Regions from separate parts of the Methylocella sp. CPCC 101449 genome, predicted to be linked through region 2. Evidence: riboswitches for the same ligand, from Rfam matches in the RefSeq annotation. Region 2 holds a riboswitch; each other region holds the start of a gene.
The links. Region 2 has a riboswitch for cobalamin ahead of metE (5-methyltetrahydropteroyltriglutamate--homocysteine S-methyltransferase). Riboswitches for the same ligand answer to the same signal wherever they lie in the genome.

Region 1: another riboswitch for cobalamin. It lies ahead of OIM99_RS18050 (ribonucleoside-diphosphate reductase subunit alpha); the one in region 2 lies ahead of metE (5-methyltetrahydropteroyltriglutamate--homocysteine S-methyltransferase).
Region 3: another riboswitch for cobalamin. It lies ahead of OIM99_RS06370 (TonB-dependent receptor domain-containing protein); the one in region 2 lies ahead of metE (5-methyltetrahydropteroyltriglutamate--homocysteine S-methyltransferase).

What each region holds. Positions count from the first base shown of each region.
Region 1 is NZ_JAPDHU010000002.1:1,519,148-1,521,407, forward strand. Features, by position in the region: gene OIM99_RS18050 (ribonucleoside-diphosphate reductase subunit alpha) at 1-852, opposite strand, end outside; cobalamin riboswitch at 959-1,152, opposite strand; gene OIM99_RS18055 (multidrug effflux MFS transporter) at 1,282-2,260, shown strand, end outside.
Region 2 is NZ_JAPDHU010000002.1:618,165-620,424, forward strand. Features, by position in the region: gene metE (5-methyltetrahydropteroyltriglutamate--homocysteine S-methyltransferase) at 1-1,114, opposite strand, end outside; cobalamin riboswitch at 1,217-1,450, opposite strand; gene OIM99_RS13590 (GCG_CRPN prefix-to-repeats domain-containing protein) at 1,681-2,049, shown strand; gene OIM99_RS13595 (hypothetical protein) at 2,121-2,260, opposite strand, start outside.
Region 3 is NZ_JAPDHU010000001.1:1,389,783-1,392,042, forward strand. Features, by position in the region: gene OIM99_RS06365 (ABC transporter substrate-binding protein) at 1-773, opposite strand, end outside; cobalamin riboswitch at 789-984, shown strand; gene OIM99_RS06370 (TonB-dependent receptor domain-containing protein) at 1,066-2,260, shown strand, end outside.

The DNA.
Region 1 (2,260 bases), 900 kb from region 2:
GCGTTGCCAGAGCTGGCGCGCATCCACATGGCGCATCACCTTGCCGTCCTTCGGGCTCTTCAGCGCGAATTTGGCGCCGGCCTGCACCGCTTCCATGAACTCGTCGGTAACATTGATGCCGTGATGGAGGTTAAGCCCCTTGCGGTTGAAATCGCCGGAGGATTTACGGATTTCGAGAAATTCCTCGATCTCCGGATGGTGGATGTCGAGATAGACGGCGGCCGAACCGCGCCGCAGCGACCCCTGGCTGATCGCCAAGGTGAGACCGTCCATCACATGGATGAACGGAATGATGCCCGAAGTGGCGCCATTGCCTTTTACCGGTTCGCCTATCGAGCGCACCTTCCCCCAATAGGTGCCGATGCCGCCGCCGTTGGAGGCCAGCGCCACGTTCTCGTTCCAGGTCGCGACAATGCCGTCGAGCGAGTCGGGAACGGTGTTGAGGAAGCAGGAAATCGGCAGGCCGCGGGTCGTGCCGCCGTTCGACAGGATCGGCGTCGAGGGCATGAACCACAGGCGCGACATCGCATCATAAAGACGCTGGGCATGGGCGACATCGTCGGCATAGGCGCAGGACACGCGGGCGAACATGTCCTGATAGCTCTCGCCCGGCATCAGATAGCGGTCATCGAGGGTCGCTTTGCCGAAGGCCGTCAGCAGGCCATCGCGCGACCGATCGAGTTGGAGGTCCGCCGGCTTCGGCTTTGGCGCCAGCGGATAAGGCGGCGGGGCATGCAGTTCACGCGGACGCTCAACCGTACGCACGGTCTCGCGCAGGATGGTGCGCTGAACGGGCTCCGGAAGCGGAACCAGATGGCCGTGTTTGTCGAAGTCGAATGCTGCTTGCCCCATGCGAAAATCCCGCTGTTCGATCTGGGATGAACGCTGGCGCAACGACGCACCGACAAGACCTTAAGGCCTTCGGCACTTCGCAACGGCCAACGCGGCACCCCGCCCGTGGTCGATCCATGTTCCCGGCAGGTCTTCTGGCTCGTGGGTCGCTGCTTCCTCCGGCCTTCCCAACGCCTTTTGGCGTCAGTGGCATAGTCGGATGAAGCTTCACCACTTACAGCTGCGGGGGCAGCCCCGGATTTGCACCGGGTTCCCTTTTCACCGCAGACGAATCTGCGGACCGTGAACACCATATGTTGTGTTTATAAGGCCAAGATTGTCAACGAATGGTTGGCGTTCTGACACAAATATTCGTGCACAGCCGCCATGCGGGGAGCCCCGATTGCCTGCCATCCAACCGCATGTGAGAAGGCGCGCGGAGGCTGACGAATGGCATTTGAACCGGGTCGAATATTTGCGCTGGCGCTTGCCTCCATCGGCCTGCTGACGCCCTTCGCCATCCACCTTTTTCTGCCGGTCACCCCGGTCCTTAAAGGTGCCTTCGGCATTTCCGATGCCTTGGCGCAGATCAGCTTCAGCCTGCCGCTCTTGGTGATGGCCTTCGCCAATCTGGTCTATGGGGCGCTGGCTGACCGCTACGGCCGCCGGCCGGTGCTGCTCTCAGGTCTCGCTCTCTTCCTCTTCGGCAGCCTGCTCGGCATGCTGGCTGACACGATCACCACCCTGATCATCGCCCGCGTCGTCCAGGCGATCGGCGCCGGCTGCGGCACCACCCTGGTGCGCGCCATCGCGCGCGACGCCTATGGCCCGGAGAAACTGGTCAAGGTGATCAGCTATCTCACAATGTTCTACACACTAGGACCGATGGTCTCGCCGACCGTCGCGGGCCTGCTGCTCGATCATTTCACCTGGCGGGCGGTGATGATCTTCTCCTTCGCCTCCGGCGCCATCATCATGCTCGGCACTTATTTCTTCGTGCCGGAAACCCGGCCGGGCGTGAAGCTGGAAGCCGGGCAAAGCGTGCTCGGCAATTATCGCGAACTGTTCTCGCACCCGCGCTTCATCGCTTATGCCCTGCAACCCGGCTTCAGCACCGCCGTCTTCTTCTCGATCGCCGCCGCATCGGCCTATGTGATGAAGGACATGCTGCACCGGCCCTCGACCGAGTTCGGCCTGTATTTCTTTCTCTTCCCCTTGGGCTTCTTCAGCGGCAATTTCATTTCCAGCCGCATCGGCAATCGCGTGCCTCATGAAATCATGGTGCTCGCCGGCTCGCTGATCCTGACCGCCTCCGTCGCCACGATTCTGACGCTACTGATGCTCGGCTATGTGCATCCGCTGGCAATATTTCTGCCCGGCTTCTTCAATCCTTTCGCCCAAGGCATTTCCATGCCCTATGCGCAGAGCG
Region 2 (2,260 bases):
ACGATTTCAGGTCGGCATCGAGATCGTTTTCCTGTTCGAGATCGATCGGCACATGCAGCAGCGAGCAGGATGGCGCGATCTGGATATGATCGGTGCCACGTTGCGCGACGGCACGTTCGAGACGATCGAGCAGTTTCGGCAGATTGGCGCGCCAGATGTTGCGCCCGTCGATTACGCCCAGCGACAGCACGAGACCTCGCGGCGCTTTGGAGAGCGCGGCATCAAGCTGTTCCGGCGCCCGCACCAGATCGAGATGCAGGCCAGCGACCGGCAAATGCAGCGCCAGGTCGAGCGCATCACCGAGCCCACCGAAATAAGTGGTGAGCATGATCTTTAGCTTCGGCAAAGCATGCGCGAACGTGCCATAGGCCTGGCGCAACGCCTCGCGTGTGGCTTCGTCGAGATCGGTGACGAGGCACGGTTCGTCGATCTGTACCCAGGCAGCGCCATTGGCGGCGAGCCGACGCAACACGTCGACATAGACCGGCAGCAGGCGGTTCAGGAGCGACAAGGGATCGAGCGTCGGATCCTGGCTCTTTCCAAGCTTCAGATAAGTGACGGGGCCGAGCAGGACAGGGCGGGTTTCATAGCCGAGCGCCTTGGCCTCGCGATAGTCGTCGACCGGCTTGGTCGAGGCGAGGGTGAATTGCTGATCCTTGGAAAATTCCGGCACCATGTAGTGATAATTGGTGTCGAACCATTTCATCATCGCCTGCGCCGGCACGCCATGCGCCTCGCCGCCATGATGGCCATGCGCGCAAGTTTCCGCGTGAATATCTTTTTGCGTGCCGCGCGCCATGGCGAAATAGGTGTCGAGCGACACTTGGCCGCCGTTCCAGCCATAGATGGCGGGAATGGCGCCGACCATGACGCTGGTATCGAGCACGTGATCGTAGAGCGAGAAATCGTTCGACGGGATATTGGTGATACCCTGCGATTTCTGGCGCGCCCAATTGGCGGCGCGCAGACCCGCCGCCACGGTGGCGAGCGCCGCCGCGTCGGATTGGCCCGACCAATAGGATTCGAGCGCGGCTTTCAATTCGCGTCGCGGACCGATCCGCGGCACGCCGAGCGTGCTGACAGCAAGAGAACCAGCAAGAGAAGAAACAGACATCGGCTTAACCCCAAAATGTTGGGGGCAAAGGCCGAGCGGACGCATGCAGAGACGGGCGCGCGTGCGCCCGATGCAAGCGCACCACCGGGACACCCCGCCCAGGGACGACTATTTTGTCGTGGCAGGTCTCCTGGCTCACGGGTCTTCGCTCACCGTCCGGCCTTCCCGAGACTTTCGCCCCAGTGACGCAGATGGACGGTGGCTCGCCGCTTACAGTTGCGGGGGCAGCTCCGGCTTCGCCCCTCGCGCTTCGATCGAAACGCGAGACCTCACCGGATTCCCTCTTAGCTCTGGCGCCCATGACAGGCCCAGAGAACCACGACGGCGGGAGAGTGAATGGGCTTCTGCCCAATGTCAAGATGATATAAAGATATACTTATGTTGGCATGTTATAAGGCGGTCAACCACGCTGCTGATAATTGCAACGGATCGGCCCGACTCTCGATTATGGTAGGGAAGGCCGTTGGCGAGGAGGAGCGCGATCGGATCGGGAGCCGAAGGGCTTCAGGTTCTGTTCATGTTTCCAGGCGCTTATATGGGCTGTTTTTATTAATGGAGCTTGCGAAATGAAGCTTGCGATTGGCGCCGCGATTCTCTGTCTCGGCATGGCCTCGGCCGCTCAGGCGATGCCGAACGGTCTGCCGACCACCGACGATTCCCTCATCACCAATGTGGCCATGGGCTGCGGTCCCGGCTGGACGCGCAACGCCTATGGCCGCTGCGTGCCCTTCCGTGGCGGCTTCGTGCCGCCGATGGTACGCCCCGGCTTCGGTCCGGGACCGGGCTACGGGCATCGCCCTGGATTTGGCCCGCGTCCGGGCTATGGCCCGAGGCCTGGCTATGGAGCCGGCCCGCGTCCCGGCCGCCCCGGCATGGGCGGCCCAGGCCCGCGGCCGAACTTCGGTGGCCCGACCACGCGCCAACTCGGCCGCTAAGCGTTTCCAGAAATGAGAGAGCCCGTCGCCGATCATCGGCGGCGGGGTTTTTATTTTTGCAAAGATCGTGTTCAGGCTGGCTGAGCCTTCTTATCCGTTGCGAAAAGATTCAAAGATCGTCGAAGCGTTGCGACTAACTCGGATTTGAATTGGTCTGGCTGGTCGATAGACCAAAGAACAGTGGTGCAATGGTTCGTATCAAAGTGCGTCT
Region 3 (2,260 bases), on a different contig from region 2:
GCAGGCGGGTAAAGCCGGCGCAGGGCCGGATGTTCGAGCAAAGCCTCGCCCTGGTCTTCCGGACGGTCGGGGCTTTCGGCCACCATCAGATAATCGGGCCTGGCCGCGACCACGCGTTCCAGATCGACGAAGCCGTTGGCTCTGAGGCCGACATCGCCGGCGGCATTGCGCAGGCCAGCCTTGACGGCGAGATCGCCGGCAAGCCCGGCATGCAGGACATAGCCGCGCCGGTGCAGGATGAGGAAGCTGCGCTGCGGCACCTTGCCGGCCAGGGCCGCCAGTGCGCCGGTGCTTGCATCGATGGTGGCGATCAAGGCGGCGCCCCGTTCGGCATGGCCGAAGCGAGCAGCCAAGCTGGTGATCTCCCGCCGGGTCTCGTCGAGACTGACCCAGGAATCGACCATGGCGAAGGGCCGCTCCTTGGTGGTGAGGAAATCGCGCGTCAGCCGATTGTCGTAACGGCCGAGCACGACGAGATCGGCGGAGAGGCGAATCAATTCCTCGGCGGCGCCGGTATTCTGCGGCACACCCGTGGCCTCACGGGCGAGAAAGGAGATATTCGCGTCCCTGGCAAAGGGACTGAGCGAGACGATCTGAGCCCGATCGGCCAGCGCCAGCACGAGCTGATCGGCGCAGAGATTGGCCGAGACAATCGAGGGATGTTCTTCAGATTGTTGTGCGGACTGTTGTCCGTGCGCCACGCCCGACGTGACCAGCATGGCTGCCAGCAGCGCTGCTCGTCGTCCAAACCTGCCGACCTTGCCACCTTGCATTCGCAAAAACGCCTCTATAGGGTCACAATCGTTGGTGCCCCAGCGATGGGGTGAAACGGGAATACGGTGAGGGAAACCGATGCCGTAGCTGCCCCCGCAACTGTAAGCGATGAGCTGACTTCGTACCAAGTCACTGGGTGATCGCCCGGGAAGACGCGAAGCCGGCGATGATCCGCGAGCCAGGAGACCGGCCAACATCCCAGTTGTTCTCGCGCCGTCGGTGGGATGGCAGGAGGTTCTTGTGACGCATCGTTTCCCTGGCAACGCCGCCATTGTGGCTGGCGTTTTTTGTTTGTCCGCACCGTTTCTGCCGCAGGCGGCGCAGGCGCAGGACGCCAATCCAGGGCAGATCACCACGCCAGGCTATGTGCCACTGCCGACGCTGGTCGTCACCGCCAATCGCACGCCGCTGCCGATCGAACGGCTGGGTGCGAGCGTGACGGTCATTCCGGCCGAAGAGATTCAGACCTATGGCAGCAAGAGCCTTGCCGACGTGCTGCGCGGCACACCCGGCCTCAACATCACCGAGAACGGTGGTCCCGGTTCCCAGTCGAATGTGACGCTGCGCGGCGCCACGCCCGGCCAGACGCTCGTGCTGATCGACGGCATTCGCGTCGGCGATGCGTCGAGCACTGATGGCGCGCTTGATTTCGGCGCGCTGTCGGCCGTCGACATCGACCGCATCGAAATCGTGCGCGGCCCGCAATCGGCGCTCTATGGCTCCGATGCCATGGGCGGCGTGATCAATGTCATCACCCGCAAGGGCGAGCGCGCGCCGCGCCGCAGCGTGCAAGTGGAAGCGGGCAGCTACGGCACGATTTCATCGACCGGCGCCGTGTCGGGCGCCACCGACAAAGTGTCTTACGCCTTCTCGCTGACCGGCTTTCACAGCGACGGCTTCTCGCGCTACGGCTATCGCATCGGCCGCATCACCAGCACGCTGACGCAACCGCTGGAGAATGACAAGACCGACAAATTCGCCGGTTCGGCGCGGGTGACATTCACACCGTCGGACAGCTTCTCCGTCGATGTCGGCCTGACGCGCTTCGCCGATTTCGCCCGTTTCGACAATCCCGGTGCCTTCATGCCGGCCGACAAGGACACGCGCTTCAACAAGGGGCGGCAGTTCGTCACCACCGCTTTCGTGCGTGCCAATTTCGATCCGTTCGGCGGCGTGCTGAAGAATTCGCTGACGGTCTATTCGAGCCTCATCGAGCGATTCAACCGGCTGGAGCAATCGTGTTTCGACACGTTCTTCAACAGCTACAATTGCGACACGACCTTCCGTTCGCGCCGCCTCGGCGTCGAATATCAGGGCACGGCCAATCTCGGCACCTATGGCCAGTTCATCTTCGGTGCCAAGTCGGAGCGCGAAACCGCTTCGACGCGCGAGAACTGGTTGCAGGCGCCCTATACGGTCTCGATGCCGTTCTGGGGCACGCAGGTCACCAATTCGGTGTTCGCCCAGCATAGCATCACGCTGTTCG